3 regions of the Gordonia sp. SL306 genome follow, and region 2 is predicted to be linked to each of the others. Evidence: predicted binding sites of a transcription regulator. Region 2 holds the regulator's gene; each other region holds the start of a gene.
The links. The regulator LexA, encoded in region 2, represses DNA repair genes until DNA is damaged. The targets are predictions, from matches to a motif close to CGAACANNTGTTCG.
Positions count from the first base shown of each region.

Region 1 (6,826 bases), 1.8 Mb from region 2:
GGCGCTGCAACTCCACGGCGGATACGGCTATCTCACCGAATACGGTCTGGAGAAGATCGTCCGGGATCTGCGTGTGCACCGGATACTGGAGGGCACGAACGAGATCATGCGCGTCGTGGTCGGACGGTCGATCGCCGCGCGCTATCGCGAGAACTGAACTGATTCACCAGCACAACCGAATTCACATTGGGAGATTCGACAATGACGACGATCGCCTTTCTGGGACTGGGCAACATGGGTGGGCCGATGGCGGCGAACCTGGTGACGGCCGGACACACCGTGCACGGGTTCGATCCGGTGCCGGAGGCGGTGAAGACTGCGCAGGGGAACGGTGTCGAGACCTTCCCGACGGCGGTCGAGGCCGTGGCGGCAGCCGAAGTGGTGATCACGATGCTCCCGAGCGGGCCGATCGTGAAGAAGTGCTACGCCGACATCCTGCCCGCGGCGCCGACCGGCGCGCTCTTCATCGACAGCTCCACCATCTCGGTCGATGACGCGCGGGAGATCAACGAGCAGGCCGCCGAGCACGGCTTCGCCCAACTCGACGCCCCGGTGTCCGGCGGGGTGAAGGGTGCGGTCGCGGGCACGCTCGCCTTCATGGTCGGCGGTGCGGACGACGCGTTCATCGCCGCGCGCTCGACGCTGGACCCGATGGCGGGCAAGGTGATCCACTGTGGCAGCGCCGGCGCGGGCCAGGCCGCGAAGGTGTGCAACAACATGGTGCTCGCCGTTCAGCAGATCGCGGTCGGTGAAGCGTTCGTGCTCGCCGAAAAGCTCGGACTCTCCGACCAGGCGCTCTACGACGTGATCACCGGTGCCACCGGCAACTGCTGGGCGGTCCAGACCAACTGTCCGGTTCCCGGTCCGGTCCCGACCTCGCCGTCGAACAACGATTTCAAGCCCGGCTTTGCGACGGCACTGATGAACAAGGATCTGGGTCTGGCGATGGATGCGGTGGCCAGCACCGGGTCCCGGGCGCCACTCGGTACCCATGCCGCCCAGCTGTACAAGGCATTTGCCGAACAGCACGCCGGCCTGGACTTCAGCGCGATCATCACGTCGCTGCACTGAACCAGCAACCCGCGCAATGACGTTTCTGACGTGAGGCGAGGCTCAGAAGTCCCCGGCGTCTCGCCGAAGCGACTGAATCGCCGTCACCATCGCGGCCATCTCGTCGTCGCTCATCCCGACGTCGCCGAACACCTCGGTGTTGAGCGTGGCCGTCGCGTCCTCGACGGTCGAGCGGCCGAGGTCGGTGATCTCCACCAGAGTCGTGCGTCCATCGGTCGGATGAGGCACGCGGCGGACCAGCTTGGCCTCCTCGAGGCGCCGGATCGCGTGGGTGACGCTGGTGACATGGACTTGCAGCCGGTCACTCGCCTTGGTGATCGGCAAAGCGCCCTGCCGGGAGAATGCCAGCAGCCGTAGCAATTCGAAACGGGAGAAGCTCAGATCGTAGGGGCGTAACGCCGATTCGACGCGGGCCAGCAGGATCTGGTGGGCACGCATGACCGAGGTGACCGCGACCATCCCGTCGGCGACGTCGCCCCAGCCGGCATCGGACCAGTTCTGACGCGCCTCGGCGATCGGATCGAAACGCATGCTGCGGCCTGCCATGCAGATCACCTTAGCGATCGCATCAGTCGTCGGTGGCCTCGCGGCGTTTGCGGTTGCGTTCGCGTTCTTGTTGTCTGCGGGCGTGCTTGGCCGCCACCCGGCTCTGCGAGCGGGTGGGCGGTGATGGCTGCGGTCCCGGCGTGGATAACGGTGGTGCTTGCGATGGCGCGGTGAATCGGATGCGGCGCAGTCCAGGGAACAGGATGTCGAGGTGTTCGGGGACGCCGGAGATGATCAGTCCTTCCGGGGTGGTGAGTTCGGTGCGCAATCTGCCGGTGTGGTCGCGGTACTGGTCGTCGACCCAGTTGCCGAAGGTTTTGAGCAGGTGCCCGAAGCGGTCTTTGGCGTTGAGGTTGTCGGGGGTGGTCTGCCCGCCGAACGCGGGGAAGTGGTGATCGTATTCGGCGACGTGGTCGACGTCGGCGTCGAAGGACGAGGTGGTGTTGCCGGGGATGACGCTGTAGCCATCGCGAATCCGTACGAAGGTGTCCAGGGCGGCCGACGGCCGATACGGGTCGGACGTCAGATGTGCGGGCAGCGTGAATGAGCCGTCCGGGTTCTGGGGTGTGCCCGGCGGGACGAGCCGTTTGATGACGGCGTCGGGGCGCGCGGCGAGATCGCGGACGTGCTCGTCGGAGACCACCCCGTGCCCGGCGACATAGCCGGCATGGTCGGCGGTGCCGTTGAGGGTGGCTTCGTCGCAGACGACGTGGATGACGACCGTGGAGTCGACCGGCGGGATGGTGGCGGGTTCGGGGATCTGGGCGCCGCATTGCGACGTACCGCATTGGCATTCGAAGGGGGTACCCGACAACAGGGCGAACATGGCATCCGACGCGCGTTGCTGTCGGGTGCGGCCATCGCACTCGCACACCGCGGCGGCCAGGGCTTTCACTGCGGCTGCGGCGATGCGTGCGTTCTCGGCCGCCATGGTCGCGGTCAGTGTGGCCGTGCCATCTTTCCCGGCGTGCACCCACATGCCGCGCGCGTCGAGGGCGCGGCGGCGTTGTTCGCGTACGGCGTCGGGATCATGCCGGAATACGATCCGGTCGACCATGTCCTGCAGGCGTTCGCGTGACCATGCTCCTTGATGGAGGTCGAGGGCGGCCGCGATCTCACCGTCGATGAGGGTCGCGTGGTCGTGGCCGTCGATCAGGTCGGTGCGGGAGATGATCGTCGCGACCAGTTCGGCCGAGATACGTCCGTCACGGAGACGTTCGGCGATCAGGGGTAGCCGGTCGCGCAACGCGAGGGCTTGGTTGATGACTTTTTCGGCGGCTTGCTGGGTGATGCTCAACGCCACCGCGATCCGGGCGGCGCAGTCGGCGAAACCATCCTTGAGGAACAACGCGTGCGGATCGGGAGTGTTGCCGACGATCCGGGAATGCAGCTCGGCCGCGGTGCGGTAGCGCTGCCACGCCAGAAACGACTGGCCGCGTTGCAGTGCGACGAACGAGCCCACGAGGTCGTTGGTGTCGGCGTCGGGGATCTCGTCGGCACCGACATCGCCGGTGAACAGCGGTGCGAGGTCGGGCCATGGTGAGGCGACACCCCACCACGACGACAACGACCACGCCGGACCCGACACCGAGGACACCCTTTCGCACGAAGAGATCAGGGAACACCAGGACCGTTCCCACATATCTCTTCGAAAACCAGCCCCAACAACGGAGGCCGACCTCGGATTCATCATCAACCGATCCTGCTGACAACCAATCTAAGGCACGACACCGACAAGATTCGGCTCAGCCGCGATCGACGTGAATCCGATCGGCAGCGGAATGTGATTGCCGGGTTGGCAAACCAGAGAATCTCAGTCGGTGACCTGAGGCAGGAGATATCTCCCTGCAAATGTATTCGACATCCCCACAATGTGATTCGAGTGAAGATCTCGCTCGACGAGCCGGGACTTCCTCGCTTCCGGAGGCTCCTCTCAGCCCTACTCGTCGGCCGATTGCGTCGGCTTGTGCTCCATCAGCATCTCGATGGCGCCCACGATGGTGTCGACCAGTCCGGTGACCGTGTGAGCGCCGAGTTCGCCGCGTGTCTCGTCGGACCGCATCATGATGACCGACTCGACGAGCCGGAAGGGCAACAGTCCGCGAGTGTCGGACACGTCGGCCAGGGCCGCGGTGGCGAGCGCTTCGTATGCGGCCGACAATTCCTGGCGGGCGGCGCGGAACTCGCCGAACCTCACGTCGGCCAGCTCGGGCAACAAATAGAGTGCGCCGAGGTTCCACCGCGCTGCCGCAAGCTGCGTGACGTCGTAGCGGGCGAGATCGAGCAGGCGTTGCAGCGGTTCCCCCTCGGACGTCAGGAGCTCACGCGCCTGCTCGAGTGAGGGATCGACGGTGGTCGCGAGCAGAGCGGCCAGGATGTCGTCCTTGGTCTTGAAATAGTGATATAGCGATGCCTGCCGGACTCCGACGGCGTCGGCGATCATCCGCGTCGACGTCCCGGTGTACCCGTGGCGGGTGAACAGCTCGGCTGCGGCGTCGAGGATCTCGTCGCGGGCGGTCTCGCCCCGGCGTTTCGGCTTGACGAGCCGTGGCCGTCCCGGGCTCGCGGCCGTGCGCGATGAAGCCGGAGGCGTCGCCATCTCGTCCCCGTTCGTGTTGTTGGTCGGTCGACAGAATCACCCTAGTGCACCGTTACCGCCCGTGCCGACGCGCTGACCTGGGGTGGTGTTACACAGACGTAGCGTGCGTTTTCCGGTTCGAAACATTTCTGTCATTCGACAGAAATCGCCGAACGGTTATCTGTCACTCGACAGATAAAAGCTCACCGTGGAGCTCCCGACCCTCAGCAGAGAGGCGAACGATCATGACCTCCACCGCCATCACCCCTCCGGCCGAGCCGCCGACATCGTCGGGCGGCGATGCCGATGATCTGTCCGAGTTCGGCTATGACCAACAGTTGCACCGATCTCTCGGCACGTTCGCGTCGTTCGCCGCCGGCTTCTCCTTCGTGTCGATCCTCACCACGATCTTTCAGCTGTTCGGCCTGGGCTTCGGGTTCGGCGGGCCGGCGTTCTTCTGGACGTGGCCCATCGTCTACGCAGGTCAGTTCCTGGTTGCGCTCTGCTTCGCGGAGATCGCCGCGCGCTACCCGATCTCGGGCGCCATCTACCAGTGGTCGCGGCGAATGGGCGGAGAGGTGATCGGCTGGTTCGGCGGCTGGTTCATGATGATCGCCCAGGTCGTCACGGCCTCGGCCGCGGCCATTGCACTGCAGGTGGTCCTGCCGTCGGTGTGGAGCGGGTTCCAGATCATCGGCGACGACCCGACCCTGACCAGTACCAGCGGTGCCGCCAACGCGGTGCTGCTCGGTTCGATCCTGCTCGTCATCGTCACGGCCATCAACTGCGTCGGCATCTCCTGGATGAGCCGCATCAACAACATCGGCGTCACCTGCGAGCTCGTCGGCGTCGTCGCGGTGGTCCTCGCGCTGTTCACCCACGCCAAGCGCGGGCCTGACGTCGTCTTCGACACCGGCATCCCCGGCCAGCAACCCGGCTACATCTGGGCGTTCATCGTCTCGGGCCTCATGGCCGCCTACGTCATGGTCGGCTTCGGCTCGGCCGGTGAACTCGCCGAGGAGACCAGGAACCCGCGGCGGGTCGCTCCCCGAACGATCCGTCTCGCCCTGACGGTCTCCGCGATCGGTGGCGGACTGATGCTGCTCGGTGCACTCATGGCGGCGCCCACCCTCGACGACGAACTCGCCACCGGCGGTCTGCCCTACGTTCTCGACTCGGTTCTCGGCAGCTTCTGGGGCAAGGTCCTGCTGTGCGATGTCGCCGTCGCCATCTTCATCTGCACCCTGGCGATCCAGACGGCGTGCTCGCGGCTGATGTTCTCGATGGCTCGCGACGGACGGCTCCCGTTCTCCAAGACGCTGTCCCACGTGAACGAACGCACCGGCACCCCGATCGCACCGTCGATCCTGATCGGACTGCTCTGCATCGGCATCCTCGTGGTCAACGTCGGCAACTCGGCGATCTTCGCGACCCTTGCCAGCGTCTGCATCATCCTCATCTACCTGGCCTACCTCGCCGTCACCGCGCCGATGCTGTACCGCCGATTCCAGGGCTGGCCGAAGGGCGGCGTCGCGGTGGATGCCGAGGGCAAGAAGCTGTTCTCGATGGGTCGTCTCGGTATCGTCGTGAACCTCCTCGCGGTCCTCTACGGCGCGTTCATGGTGGTCAATCTGTCCTGGCCGCGGGCCGAGGTGTTCGATCCGGCGGGGGAGATGCCGATCCTGCGCTGGGCGGGTCCGATCTGCATCGCGATCACCGTGCTCGTCGGCATCGCCTGCTTCCCGCGGGGCAAGGAACATCCCAAGCCGGTCACCGTCGGCGCGTAGTCGCCCGCCCTTCGTGGCTCGCTTCGCTCACACCTCAGGGACCGGGCTCCGGAACCCCGCCACGTCCCTCGATCCCTGAGGAGCGAGCTTGCGAGCGTCTCGAAGGGTCGACCACCCATCCCACCCTCCAAGGAGTTTCATCACCATGTCCGGCACCGCAACCACCGCCAGCACCGCAGGCGCCCGTGAGCATGCACGCTCACAGGCCGGCACCCTCACGGACTCGATGCCGGTGGTGCCGGCCAGCGCCTGGCCGAATCCGCCCGCCGACGTCGATCCATCCCAATTGACCTGGGCCGAAACGGTTCCCGGCGGTCGTTACACCAGCAAGGTACTGGCCCGCGGCACCAGGTTGCGCCTCCGCGACGTCACCGGCAGCGCCTGCGCACACCTGATGCTGTGGCGCGTGGACGCACCGTGGGAGCGGCTCAACGTCGCCGACACCGTCAAGGTGCCGTGGCAGGCATACGTCACCACCGGGCACCCGTTGCTCAGCGACCAGGGCCGGGTACTCGCCACCGTCGTCGCCGACGACAGCGCCCATCACGACGCCCTGTGCGGTACCACCACCGTGGGATCGAACCTGGCCAAGTACGGTGCCGGAGCAGCTCATTCGGACAGCCCGGCCGGACGAGAGCTGTTCACCCTGGCCGCTGCCAAGAACGGGCTGGGCACAGCCGACGTGGCGCCGTCGCTCTCGTTCTTCCACGGCGTCGTGGTGGAGGCCGACGGCACGCTCACTTCCAAGGGCTCGGCGGGGCTGGACAAGTCCGTCGACCTGATCCTGCATCTGCCGTGCATCGTTGCGATCGTCAACACCGCACATCCCCTCGATCCCGCGCCG
Region 1 covers NZ_CP113063.1:1,182,352-1,189,177, reverse strand. The annotation lists gene OVA31_RS05305 (acyl-CoA dehydrogenase family protein) at 1-157, shown strand, start outside; gene mmsB (3-hydroxyisobutyrate dehydrogenase) at 202-1,071, shown strand; gene OVA31_RS05295 (MarR family winged helix-turn-helix transcriptional regulator) at 1,114-1,617, opposite strand; gene OVA31_RS05290 (DUF222 domain-containing protein) at 1,640-3,205, opposite strand; gene OVA31_RS05285 (TetR/AcrR family transcriptional regulator) at 3,557-4,216, opposite strand; gene OVA31_RS05280 (amino acid permease) at 4,441-5,982, shown strand; gene OVA31_RS05275 (urea amidolyase associated protein UAAP1) at 6,128-6,826, shown strand, end outside.
Region 1: the regulator LexA is predicted to act here: its motif matches at 3,255-3,268, upstream of OVA31_RS05290 (DUF222 domain-containing protein).

Region 2 (6,826 bases):
CATTGATCGCCCGTTTGACGCCGGAGGAGATGACGGGCTTGCCGTGGAAACGCTCCTTGCCCTTCACCCCGACGTCGGTGGCGAAGATGACGGCGTCCGCGTTCGCGATCACCTGCGGATCGAATGCGGTTGTCGCCGACGACCCCTGGGTCTCCACGTGGAAGTCGATGTCGGCGCGTTCGGCCGCGTACTTGAGGGCATCTGCCGCCATGTAGGTGTGTGCGATCCCGGTCGGGCACGCGGTGATCGCGACGATCGACTTGCGTCCGGGGACAGTCGCATCCGGTGCCGGCGGCGGGGCGCCCGCCGCCGATGCCGGGGCGGTGGCCGCAGCGGTTGCCGCGGCAGTGGATGCCACCGGTTGTGCGGGTGCGGGATTGATCGCCTCGTCGACGAGTTGTACCACCCGCTCATCGCTCTCGGCCTCGCGCAGGGACGCGACGAAATCGGGGCGGACCAGCGATCGCGCAAGAGAGCTCAGCAGTTTCATGTGCTCGGATGCGCCGCCGGACGGCGCGGCGATGAGGAACACGAGGTCTGCCGGGCCGTCGGGTGCACCGAAGTCGACCTTGGCGGACAGCCGCGCCATCGCGAGACTGGCCTCGGTGACCGACTCGGCACGGGCGTGCGGGATCGCGATTCCACCGGGCAGCCCGGTCGCGGACTTCGCCTCGCGGTCGAGCGCCCCTCGAGTGAGGTCGGCGGCATCGGTCGTGCGGCCTGCCGCCTGGAGTGCTTCGGCGAGATAGCCGATCACGGCCGCCGGGTCGGCGCCCGCGTCGACGTCGAGACTCACCGTCTGCGTCGTGATGATCTGTTCGGACATCGGATTTCCTTCTACCTGGGGGTGTGCAGTCGTCGGGTTCGTGGTGGCTGGGTCGGGGCAGTCTGTCCGTCGAGGACGGGCCCGTGCGTGCGATCGTCGAGTGTCATCCGACCTGGGCGGCTCCGGAGAGGTCCGTGACCGCCACCCCGTCGAGATCGAGCTGACCTGGCGCGGGTGGCTGAGTGCCGGCGAGCGCGGTGGCCGCCGAGCCATAGGCGACCGCGGTCCGGAGCCGCTCCGGCTCGGTGGCGCCGCGGGACTCCGCGATCAGATACCCGGCGAGAGCCGAGTCCCCGGCGCCGACAGTGCTGCGCGGCACGATCGGTGGCGGGGTGGCGAACCAGGTCCCGGAGTCGGTGACCAGGATCGCCCCGGCCGCACCGAGGGTGGCGAGGATGGCGGCCCCGGTCCGGTCGACGAGAGTGCGAGCCGCGCTGACGAGCGGTGCGTAATCGCCTCGCGACGTCGCGGCGACGAGACCCGACGGGTCCACGCCGGTGGCCTCGGCCAGCTCCTCGTCGTTGGGCTTCAGCAGGTCCACACGACCCCGGACCGTCGCCGACAGCGGGCCGCCGGAGGTGTCCACTGCGACTCGGCAGTCCTGTCCGTCGAGCTCGTCGATGACGGTCCGGTACCAGTTGTCGGACGGCCCCGGCGGCAGTGACCCACACAGCGCCACCCAGCTTGCGCCGCGCGCGTTCTCGACAACCAGGTCGACGAGGGCATGTGCCTCGGCGGGGGACAGCCCGAAGCCGGGTGCGTTGATCTTGGTGGTCGTGCCGTCGGGATCGGCGACCGTGACGTTGGAGCGGACGTCGCCGTCGATCGGCAGGGCGAGGTAGGGGAGACCGACCGTGTCGAGCGCGGTGAGCAGTGGGTCGCCGGTCCGCGCGGGCAGGACGGCAAGCGTCGACAGCCCTGCCTCGGACACCACCCGCGCGACGTTGACGCCCTTGCCGCCGGGTTCGGCACGCACCGACGTCGCGCGCTGCACCTCACCGCGGCGCAGCGGTGCGGCGAGCTCGAGGGTGCGGTCGAGGCTCGGATTGGCGGTGACGGTCAGGATCACCGGCGGTGTTGATGGTTGTGTCATGGGGGTCCTCTCGGTCACGCGATCACGACGTCGATCCCGCGTGCCGACAGGGCCGCGGAGGTGACCGGGTCGATCCCGGCGTCGGTGACCAGCACGTCGATATCTGCGAGATCGGCGAACGAGGACAGGTCCTCACGGTCGATCTTTGATGAATCAGAAAGCACCACAACGCGATTGGCAACCCTCACGATGGCCGCCTTGATGGCGGCCTCGTCCGGGTCGGGGGTGGAGAGTCCGTGTGACTCGGTGATCCCGTTCGCGCCGACGAAGGCCGTCGAGATACGCAGTCGTTCCAGTGCCGCCACCGTCTCGGAGCCCACCGTCGCCTGTGTGAGTCCGCGGACCCGGCCTCCGAGGACATGCAGGTCCGACGAGTTGTGGCCGGCCAGCGCGGCCGCGATCGGGATGCTGTGGGTGATCAGGGTCAGACGGCGGTCACGTGGCAGGGCGAGGGCGGCCTGGAAGGTGGTGGTGCCGGCGTCGAAGAACACGGAACCACCGTCCGGTGGGAGGAACCGGATCGCCGCACGGCCGATGGCGACCTTCTCATGCGTGTGGGTCATCTGGCGTTCGTCGATGCCGAGCTCGCCGATCACCGGCGTGGAACCCGGCCGAACCGCGCCGCCGTGTACCCGCTGAAGATGTCCTGCGCGCTCGAGGGTTGCGAGATCCCGACGCACCGTCTCACTGGTCACGTCGAACAGCGTGGCCAACGCGGTGACCGACGCGCGGCCATTGGCCCGCACCTGATCGGCGATCGCCTGCTGACGTTCTTCGGCGTACACGGATGTCCTCGTCTGTTGGAATCTGTGGATTTCAATGTTGCTATATCTGTGTTTACGCCTGTTTATGTTGACAAGTCAAGGTTTTCTTGTAACTTGAATCACATAACTTTCAGTTACGGGCCCATTCCACATGCGCTCCGCTGCTCGATACAGGCCAGTGAGTCCGGGACGGGATCGGTTCCCGGACCGACGGACAGATAGGACTTCGGTGACACAGACACAGGTTTTGCAGGGGACACCGGTGGTGGCCGGAAAGGCCTTCGGTCCGGCCATCTGGCCGGGCGCCCGCCCGGAATACGACCCGAGCGCAGAGGACGCCGTCGCCGAGGACGAGCGTGAGGTCGAGACCAAACGCTTCACCGACGCCGCGGCGGCGGTGGCGGGACGGCTCCGGGAGCGGGCCTCGCATGCCTCGGGCGCCGCGTCGGAGGTGCTCGTGGCGACCGCCGGCCTGGCCGAGGACCGCGGTTGGGTCGGTGCGGCGTCGGCGTTGATCGCCAAGGGCACCCCCGCGCCGGCTGCGGCCGTGGCGGCGACCGAACAGTTCGCCGCGATGTTCACCAAGCTCGGCGGACTGATGGCCGAGCGGGTCACCGATCTCAACGACGTCCGCGATCGGGTGGTCGCCGAGTTGCTCGGGATACCCGAGCCCGGCGTACCGGAACCGCCCGTGCCGTCGGTGCTGCTCGCCGACGATCTCGCCCCGGCGGACACCGCCGGGCTCGATCCGACGCTGATCACCGCGCTCGTCACGCGTCTCGGAGGTCCCACGAGTCACACCGCGATCATTGCCCGCCAGTTGGGGATTCCATGCGTGGTGGCAGTGGGTGAGCTCGCCACCGTGGCCGTCGGCACCACGGTGCTCGTCGACGGCACGGCGGGCACTCTGGAGGTCGAACCCGACGAGGCGAGGGCGCTGGCCGGCGTCGACGAGAGTCGTCGCAAGGCCGCCGCGGTGGCGTCGTGGACGGGACCCGGGACGACCGCGGACGGGCATCCGGTCTCGGTGCTCGCGAATGTCGCCGACGGAGCGTCGGCACGAAACGCATCCGGTCATCCCGTCGAGGGTGTCGGATTGTTCCGCACGGAGCTGGCGTTCCTCGAGCGGGCCGAGGCCCCGACGATCGCCGAGCAGACAACGTTGTACCGCGAGGTGATCGACGCATTCGCCGATCAGAAAGTGGTGATCCGGACGCTCGACGCCGGGTCGGACAAGCCGCTCAAATTCGTGACCCAGCTCAACGAGGCCAATCCGGCGCTGGGTGTGCGGGGCAATCGCATCGCGATCGACCATCCCGAGATCCGCGCGGCGCAGCTCGATGCGATCGCAGCCGCTGCTCAGGAGAGCGGAGCCACGCCATGGGTGATGGCCCCGATGATCGCATCGCCTTCCGAGGCAGCGGAATTCGCGGGCGAAGTGCGGCGCCGTGGATTGATCGCGGGGGTGATGGTCGAGGTGCCCGCCGCTGCGATCCTGGCTCCCGCGATCATGGCGGAGGTCGACTTCGTCTCGATCGGCACCAATGATCTGACGCAGTACACGATGGCCGCGGATCGGATGTCCGCCGAACTCGCCACACTGACGGATCCGTGGCAGCCTGCGGCGCTGGCACTGATCGACATGGTTGCCCGCGCCGGTCAGGCGGCGGGCAAACCGGTCGGAGTGTGCGGTGAGGCGGCCGCCGACCCGCTGCTGGCATGTGTACTCGTCGGCATGGGCGTCAGTTCATTGTCCGCGGCGCCCGCCGCGGCTGCGCCGGTCGGGGCTCGCCTCTCGGAGGTGACCCTCGACCAGTGCCGGTCAGCCGCGCAAGCAGTGCTGAAAACCGCCGATCCCGCGGAGGCCCGTGCGGTCGCGGCCGCGGCGCTCGGTGGCTGACTCTCGGCCGCCGATCCTCACACGCGCCGCATCACGGTGACGACCTTGCCGAGGATCGCGGCCTCGTCGCCCGGGATGGGATCGAAGAGGTCGTTGTGCGGCATCAGCCACACGTGACCGTCCTTGCGCTTGAACGTCTTCACGGTGGCCTCGCCGTCGATCATGGCCGCGACGATGTCGCCGTTGTCTGCGACGTTCTGCTGCCGGACCACGACCCAGTCGCCGTCGCAGATGGCGGCGTCGATCATCGACTCGCCGACGACGCGCAGCAGGAACAGCGATCCCTCTCCGACCAGTTCTCGAGGTAGCGGGAACACGTCCTCGACGGCCTGCTCGGCCAGGATCGGTCCGCCTGCGGCGATCCGCCCGAGCACGGGCACGAACGTCGGTGTGGGCAATTCCTGACCGTCGGCCAGTCCGGCCGCCGCGCCGCCGGGCGGGGTGTGGTCGCCGTCCTGGATGTTGACCGCGCGCGGCCGGTTGTGGTCGCGCTTGAGCAATCCCTTGCGTTCCAGGGTGCGGAGTTGATGCGCCACCGACGACGTGGACGTCAGTCCGACGGCGTCGCCGATCTCGCGGATGCTGGGCGGGTAGCCACGCTCTCGCACGGACTGACGGATGAACTCCAGGACCCCGCGCTGCCGGGCGGTGAGAGCCGCCTCGGCGACCTCGGGTTCGGCGACGACGGGTGCCGGCTCCGACGAGTCGTCGGGGGCGTCTGCGGTCTCGTGGATCCCGCGGGTGGCTCCACGCCGCCCGCCGGCCTTGTCGCTCATCGCTGAGTCCTTCCTGTCGGCTGTTGCATCGTCGGCTGCCGCCGGAACCGGGTTCGCCTCGCAAAATCGCTGGTCGATCGGTTGTCTCACGGCCGAGGTTAACCGAACCTGCCGACAGGTTCAAACATTTGTTCGACGCGTGTCGAGACTTTGTCGGCGCAGCGTGCTACAAATCGAACATGCGTTCCATCGAACATGTGATCGAGGGAACGGTCGATTCGGATCCCAGGAGGACACGATGAGCACAGCCACCTTGACCCGCGAGACGTCCGTCCGCGAGACACCCGCGCGCCACGTGCCGAGCAGTGGCACCCTGACCCGCGAGACACCGGCGCTGGCGCCGCGACGGCCGGTCACCTCCGGCGTCGGTTCGCGTCCGAGGCGCGGCGCGAGGGTCGAGCCGACCCGTCCGGCCGACCGTCGTCCGGACGGTCGATACAACGCGGGCACGACGATCGTCGGCACCCGGTGTGCGGCACCGGCAGATGAGCGGCGGGTCTACGCACGACGTCGTGCGGCCGCGCTTGCCGTGCTGGTCGGGGGAGCGCTGGCCGCGCTCGTCTGGGTCGTCGCGATCGTCGGGTCGAACTACGCCGCGTCCGTCGCCCCGCAGCCGGTGGGCACCGAGGTGGTGCACGTCCGGCAGGGCGACACCCTGAGCTCGATCGCCGATCGGGTGGCGCCGGATCTGCCGCGCCAGTCGGTCATCGATCAGATCGTCGAGCGCAACGCCTTGGCCTCCTCGGGACTCCGGGTCGGTCAGGCACTGATCGCGCCCGCATACCGCTGAGCAACGGACGGTATTCTCATGGCACAGGTTCCAGCCGGAAACCGGCACGGCGTAGCGAGCATCCGGTGCGCCGGAGTGTCCCGAGACGTGCGTGAGGACAACATGCGCTGCCCGTTTTGTAAGAACGAAGACACCAAGGTCATCGACTCGCGTGTCGCCGATGAAGGGCAGGCGATCCGACGGCGCCGTTCGTGTGCGGAGTGTGGTCGCCGGTTCTCGACGGTGGAGAGCGCCGTGCTGTCGGTGGCGAAACGCAACGGGGTCACCGAACCGTTCAGCCGCGAGAAGGTGATGCGCGGAGTTCGTCGGGCCTGCCAGGGGCGTGCCGTGGCCGAAGACGCCCTCGCCCAGCTCGCGCAGCAGGTCGAGGATGCGGTGCGCGCATCCGGATCGGCCGAGATCCCCAGCAACGAGGTGGGATTGGCGATCCTCAAACCGTTGCGTGAGCTCGACGAGGTGGCCTATCTCCGATTTGCGTCGGTGTACCGCTCGTTCGACTCGCTCGAGGACTTCCAGCGCGAGATCGACGACCTGCAGGGCGACCTGACGCACGAGAAGACAGTGGACGCTGCGGGGCCGACCGTCTCCGAATGACGGCGTCGGAGCGGTGCGCTCAATGGAACACGTCCAGTGCGCGCATCGCCCGCTTCTCGGAGATCGGATAGGCGGTACCGAGT
Region 2 covers NZ_CP113063.1:4,742,588-4,749,413, forward strand. The annotation lists gene OVA31_RS21730 (PTS fructose transporter subunit IIABC) at 1-826, opposite strand, end outside; gene OVA31_RS21735 (1-phosphofructokinase family hexose kinase) at 930-1,895, opposite strand; gene OVA31_RS21740 (DeoR/GlpR family DNA-binding transcription regulator) at 1,934-2,704, opposite strand; gene OVA31_RS21745 (putative PEP-binding protein) at 2,913-4,583, shown strand; gene lexA (transcriptional repressor LexA) at 4,601-5,359, opposite strand; gene OVA31_RS21755 (LysM peptidoglycan-binding domain-containing protein) at 5,598-6,149, shown strand; gene nrdR (transcriptional regulator NrdR) at 6,252-6,743, shown strand; gene hrpA (ATP-dependent RNA helicase HrpA) at 6,763-6,826, opposite strand, start outside.

Region 3 (6,826 bases), 2.3 Mb from region 2:
TGTTCGCGTCATCCCCTCTGCGTCATCCTTCTCCTCCCGGCTTCAGCAGGATCTTGCAATGGTCTCCGGGCGCACGGAGATCCGTGAACGAACGTGCAGCGTCCTCCAGCGGGCGTACCGCGGTGACGAAGGGAGCAACGTCGACGGTCCCATCGGCGATCCACTCGAGGGCTCGTGTGAACTCGTCGGGCCGATAGGCGAACACGAATCTCAGCGACAGCTCCTTCACGTTCGCGATCACGGGTGTGATCGTGTCGGGTTCGGTACACACACCCACCACCACGATCCGCGTGTGCGCATGGACCGAGTTCATCACCTCGGCGAGGATGCCGGGCAGGCCCACACATTCGAAGACGACGGTCTGGGCGCGTCGGTCCGTCTCCAGCAGAGGCGACGAGGGCAACTCCTGCCCGGCGAGTTCGGCCCACCGACGATAGGGAGAATCCTGCCCGGGATCGACCACCACGTCGGCGCCGATCCGCTCGGCCAGTCTGCGTCGACTCGGCGAGAAGTCGGCCGCGACCACCGGCCCGTGTCCGGCGGCCTTCAGCGCGGCGATCACCGCCAATCCGACCGGGCCGCACCCGATGACGAGCGCGACGTCGTCGGTGTGCATCTGTGCCTCGGCGACCGCATGCGCACCCACGGCGAGCGGCTCCGCGAGGGCCGCGTGGTCGGCGACCACCGCTTCGGGCACCGGGAGCAGACGCCTGTCCTGCAACACCATCTGCTCCGCGAGTCCACCGGACGCGAGGGGCGACAGCCCGATCAGTTGCGGCCCGTCGGCGGTGTCGAGATAGGGAACGGAGGTGACGACCGAACCGACAGGGAATCGCCCCCGACCCCCCGGACCGTTGTCGAGGACGCGGCCGACGAACTCGTGGCCGAGGACGATCGGCGGTACCAGATCCGGCATCTCGGCCTGCGACGACACCAGATGCAGGTCCGATCCGCAGATCCCGCAGGCGAGCGGCGCGACCAGAACCTGCCCTGGACCGGGCACTGGATCGTCGACCACTTCGACCCCGACCATGCCACCCCGGGCGACAACTGCGCGCACGGCAAACTCCTCCCCGATGTCGGTACGATGTATTACTGTAACGTCAACAGTAATCACTGCGATGGCAGCCCGCGTCACATTGGCGGACACACAGTGAGCGAGTGGAGGCGACGATGGAGGTTCCGTTCACCTGGAAGGTCACCGGGTGGTTCGTGATCGGCTGGTCACCGGAGTTCCCCGCGGGAGAGACGAAACCGCTGCACTACTTCGGGGAAGACCTCGTCGCGTACCGCGACGACTCGGGTGAGCTCCACGTGATGACCGGCCACTGCAAGCACCTCGGCGCTCATCTCGGACACGGCGGCAAGGTGGTCGGCGACTGCGTCGAGTGTCCGTTCCACGGCTGGCGGTGGGGCCCCGACGGCTCCAACCGCTACATCCCGTACGAGCCCGACCGGCCCAACAAGGTCCTGAAGCTCCAGGTCTATCCGGTCCGCGAGCAGTACGGCATCGTCTTCATGTGGTACCAGCCCGAAGGTAAACCACCGCAGTGGGACCTACCCGACATCTTCGCCAAGTTCCCAGAGATCACGGCCGGACCTGAGGAGTACTACCGGATCTATCCCGAGTTCTCGCGTCGTGCCGAGCGAGAGCCGGTGCACCCGCAGATCGTCGCGGAGAACGGGCCGGACAGTTCACACTTCCGCTATGTGCACGGCGCGAGCGTCACCCCGGTGTGCCTGGAATGGGAGGCCGTCGACAACGAGTGGCGCTTCCTCACGGGCTGGCCGGACGCGGACAGCGATGATCCCGACAAGATGTCGTTGCGCATCCACAGCCACTTCTCGGGGCTCGGCTACGCGATGAGCGCCTTCGAGGGCGCTCAGAATCACCGGCTCATCTTCGCGTGCACCCCCGTCGACGACGGCCACTCGGATCTCTTCTATTCGATCTGGTGGCCGAAGCGTGGCGACGACGAGTCCGACATCCCGCCCGAGGACGTCCAGCGGAAGGTCGAGAACCGTTTCCTCGTGACCGTCTTCGAGGATCTCGGGATCTGGCGCTACCAGAAGTACGTGGAGCGGCCGCCACTCGCGCGCATCGACGCGAAACCGTACATGGCGATGCGGCGGTGGGCGACCCAGTTTTACGACGTGCCACCGGTCGACACGCACGCGAGCGTATGAGCGCGACGCTGGCGGAACTCGTCGACCCACGCCATACCGCGATCGTCACCCAGGAATGCCAGGGTGCGGTCGTCGGTCCGGATGCCGGTCTGAAGGCCCTGGCCGACGAGGCGCGCCGCGAGGCGCTGCCCAACATCGGCAGGCTCCTCAAGGTGGCCCGCGATGTCGACGTGCCCGTCGTGCACTGCCTGGTCGCCAGACGCGGCGACGGGCTCGGCTCCAACCACAACGCCAAGCTGTTCGAGGTCGGCCGCAGCCAGGTGTCGATCGCACCGGGCAGCCCGGGAGCCTCCTTGGTGCCCGAACTCGGACCGGAGCCATCCGATGTGGTCCTCACGCGTCTCCACGGCCTCGGCCCGATGGGCGGCACCGACCTCGACGCAGTGCTGCGCAATCTGGGGATCACGACCATCGTCGCCGTCGGCGTCTCACTGAACGTCGCGATCCCGAACCTCGTGATGGACGCGGTCAACGCGTCGTATCGGGTCGTGCTCCCGCGCGACGCGGTTGCCGGCGTGCCGCCCGAATATGGTGAAGCCATGATCCGCAACACCTTACGGATGTTGTGCACAGTAACGACCACGGATGAGTTGTCGTCGGCCTGGGGTCGGCCGTGAGGGTCGACGACGTCCTGGCGACCACTGACCCGGACCCGTCCCGCGCTTTCGTCTTGCCGGACTCCGTGCCGGCAACGCCTGCGATCACCCGGTTCGTCGCGGCGATGCGCAGGATGCAGGACCTCGCCCGCGCCGCCCAAGCCGACGACACCGCACGGGATCTCGCCGCCGAGCAGATCGAGGCCGACGTCCGAGACTCTCGAACCGCATCTCGTGCCACCCGGAGGTTACGGACATCTGGGACGGCATCGGCTACCCGGTCGGTCTCGTGATGGACGATCAGACCGTGGTCGCAGGGGAACGTCCGCTGAGTCGAACCGCCTTCCTCCACGTCGACCACCGAGGCGTCACTCCCATCCATCGACCGCTCGAGGCACGCGGACGCGTCTCGCGTCTGGACGGACGGAAGGCCTTCGTCGAGGCCGAGATGATCGACGAGACGGGACCATACTCTCCCGGGCGAACGACCTGATGATTCTCCTGCTCCCCCACCAGCCGTAGACACGGGTGGCTCTGGCTGCCGCGTGGAGTTAGGTTGGCGCGATGGCGAAGTCTCTGGGGCAGCGGGGGTACGAGCAGGTCCTGACGGCAGTCTGGACGCCCCACGCCGGTGTCGAGGTGCCGGGGATCGACCTCCCTGCAGAGTGGGAAGTGGCACTACATCGGGTCGGTCACGACCTGCGCGCCCGCCAATACGCCGGCCGGATCGAACGCATCGACTGGATCGGCGAGTACGACGACCACAGCGGCTATGTGGCCGTGCTGAGTTCGGTCACGAGCGAGGGGCAACCCGCCCAAGGACTGGGCACCTGCGAAGCGGCGCCGCTCGACAGCACCGAGAACGAGATTGCCCGATACCTGGCAAATGTCGTCCAGGATGAGGTGGCCCGGGCTCACGTCGCCTGGCCGTGGGCAGACGGCGGCGGATTCTGCACGCCGCGGCTCGCCGACGGCGAAGCGGACTGGGTCGACGGGCGCGGCGAGAGTCTCGGTCAGATCGGCCGTTTGGGCGATACTGCGAGATGAACAATGGGCTCCCGAAGTTCTTCAGATCGCTCTCGAAACGGGCTTGCGCAGCGGCAGACCATGCATTAGACTTCGAACATACGTTCGATTCGATGCTTCCGGGGGGTGCAGCGCGATGGCGTACGACGTGGAATCCGCTGTGACTGCGCGCTACCGTCAGCTGCACGAGTTACTGGACGAGATCGACCAACTCGAGACCACCGCCGCAACCGACACCGAAATCGTCGCTGCCGCAGAGTCTCACGAACGCGCCGCTCGGCGGATGAGCTGGATCGGACACCGTCGGGTGTTGGACGTCTCCGACCGTGACGCACACCGCAAGTCCGGCTACCGGTCGCTGGCCGATTTCATGTCCTACCGGCTGCGCATCAGCGATCCCCGGCGCCGGATGAAGCAGATGGAGGCGGTGGGCCGGATGTATTCGATCGTCGGCGAACTCCTGCCACCGCGCTGCCCGAACACCGCGCAAGCACTGGCCGAGGGCGCCATCGGTCCCGCTCACGTCCAGGCAGTCCTGGAGACACTCGACCGCATTCCCGCGGCTATACCCGTCGACGAGAAGGACGCGGCCGAGGCCATGTTCGCCGATCTGGCCCGCGAACACACTCCGGGCGAACTCACCGACCTGGGCGCGCGTCTGCTCGCTCACCTGGACCCGAACGGCACCCTCACCGACGACCGCGACCGCAAGAGGCAGCGCGGATTGAGCCTCGGCAAGCAGGACGCCCAGTCCATGAGCAAACTCCGCGGCAGCCTCGACCCCACAACCCGCGCCATGTTCGACGTCGTACTCGCGGCCTGGGCGGAACCGGGAATGAACAACCCCGACGACGACCGATCGCCTGCCGGGATGAAGGACAGTGCCGACCCGACAACGCTCAAAGAAGCTGCCCAGCGCGACAACAGGACACCAGCGCAACGCAACCACGATGCACTCAAGGCCCTGCTCGAGACAGCTCTGGACGGCGGGGCCCTCGGCACCAGCCACCGCGGCCTGCCACCGCACCTGATCGTCAAGATCACCGAATCCGAACTCCGCGACCTCGCAGGCGTCGGACACACCGCCACCGGTGCCCGTTTGCCGATCAGCGACGTCGTCGAGCTGGCGGCCCGCGCCCAAATGCATCTGGCCGTGTTCGCCGACCACACCGCACAATCGCTCTACCTCGGCACCGCCAAGAGATTCGCCAACCAGGCACAGCGATTCATGCTCTTCGCCCAGCCCGGCGGGAGCGGCTGCTCGTGCCCCAGCTGCAGCCAACCGTTCACACAGGTGGAAATCCATCACGCCGAACGAGATTGGGCCGACGGCGGACACACCGACATCAACCAACTCGCACCGGCATGCCCCCGGCACAACCGAATGGTCGGCCCCAAACCCGGGCAATGGACCACCCGCATCATCCGAGAAGGGCCCGACGCCGGACAGGCCGAATGGACACTCAACACCGACGGCACCGGCCCACCTCCACCTGCGCGCGTCAATCGCGTGCACAACATCGGCGAACTCTTCCATCGTTACGTACGCGAAGAGGCGATGCCCCCTGCCCACAGCTCGGTCGAGCCGAGCACACCGCCGGTTCGCGACAACCGGTCGATCGCCGAGCACCGCCTCGGCCGGCTACTCGCCCGCGGATGCCCCCAACGAGCCCGGGTCGACATCAGTCACTGGCCGGCAACGCTTTCGACTCCTTGAACACGAGAGCCGCATCGCCCACCGACAATGCACCGGCACCCGCCTTCGTCACCAGGACCTCGGCACCTCCCTCGTCGACGTAACGCTTGCCGAGCACCGTTCCGCCCGCGAACCGATCATCGAGAGAGACACCATCAGCCGTCGGAGCACCCACTTCCACCATCGCGACCCCGCCGCACCGTAGATCGTCCAGCGAATCCGCCGGGCTGATCACGACGACCTGGGTGTCGCACACCTGGCTCGCCATCCGACTACCACTCTTGATCATCACCTGCTCCTTTGCTATTCGGCCCGCACCGGGCGAAGTTCCGCAACCAGAACGCGCCGCAGAAGTTTCCCTGTCGGAGTGGTCGGCAGATCGTCGCGGAACACCACTCGATCAGGCGTCCGGGAGCCACGCAGTCGATCGCGGACAAAAGCCCGCAGCTCTTCGGGATCCGGATCGGCGCCGGCCCTCGGCACCACGACGGCGACCATCGCCTGACCCCACTCGACGTCGTCCACACCGATCACGGCCACCGACCGGACCTGCGGGTGCTCCACCAGCACATCCTCCACTTCGGCCGGCGCGATGTTCTCCCCACCACGGATGATCGTGTCGTCGGAACGGCCGCCGATGTACAGGTAGCCATCCGCATCGAAGCTCGCGACGTCCTTCGTCGGAAACCATCCGTCTCCGTCCAGCACGGACCCGATGTCGGAGTACTTCCCGGATACCTGCGGGCCCCGGATGAACAGCTCACCGGTCTCGCCGACGGGCACCACGTCTCCGGACTCATCGCGGATCTGCAGTTCGACCCCGGGCACCGGACGCCCCACCGATCCCAGCCGCCGTGCGATGGCCGGTTCGTCGGTTCCGAGGGCGTCTCGATGATCATCCGGTGTGAGAACCGTTATGGTGGAACTGGTTTCGGTCAGGCCGTAGGCATTCACGAGACCGACGTGCGGCAGCAGTTCCAGTGTCCGGCGCACCAACGGCAGCGGGACCTTGGCCCCGCCATACGCGAGGTTGCGCAGAGAAGGCAGCTTGGCCTCCTCGGCCTCGATGACGGCGACGATCCGGTCGAGCATCGTCGGGACCACGGTCGCCGTCGTGATGCGCTCCTCTTCCACCAGCCGCACCCATGCGCCCGGCTCGAATTGGCGCTGATAGACCATCCGGCGTCCCGCGAAGAGGTTGGTGAGCGCCGCACCCACGCCCGCTATGTGATAGGGCGGAACACAGATCAACACCGCGTCGCCAGGGTCCGCCGAAGCGAAATCGACTGTGCCCATGACATAGTTGGTCAGATTCCCGTGG
Region 3 covers NZ_CP113063.1:1,641,876-1,648,701, forward strand. The annotation lists gene OVA31_RS07440 (zinc-binding dehydrogenase) at 23-1,060, opposite strand; gene OVA31_RS07445 (Rieske 2Fe-2S domain-containing protein) at 1,174-2,187, shown strand; gene OVA31_RS07450 (cysteine hydrolase) at 2,184-2,804, shown strand; gene OVA31_RS07455 (hypothetical protein) at 2,801-3,076, shown strand; gene OVA31_RS07460 (hypothetical protein) at 3,348-3,830, shown strand; gene OVA31_RS07465 (HNH endonuclease signature motif containing protein) at 3,946-5,526, shown strand; gene OVA31_RS07470 (hypothetical protein) at 5,492-5,794, opposite strand; gene OVA31_RS07475 (class I adenylate-forming enzyme family protein) at 5,809-6,826, opposite strand, start outside.
Region 3: the regulator LexA is predicted to act here: its motif matches at 3,904-3,917, upstream of OVA31_RS07465 (HNH endonuclease signature motif containing protein).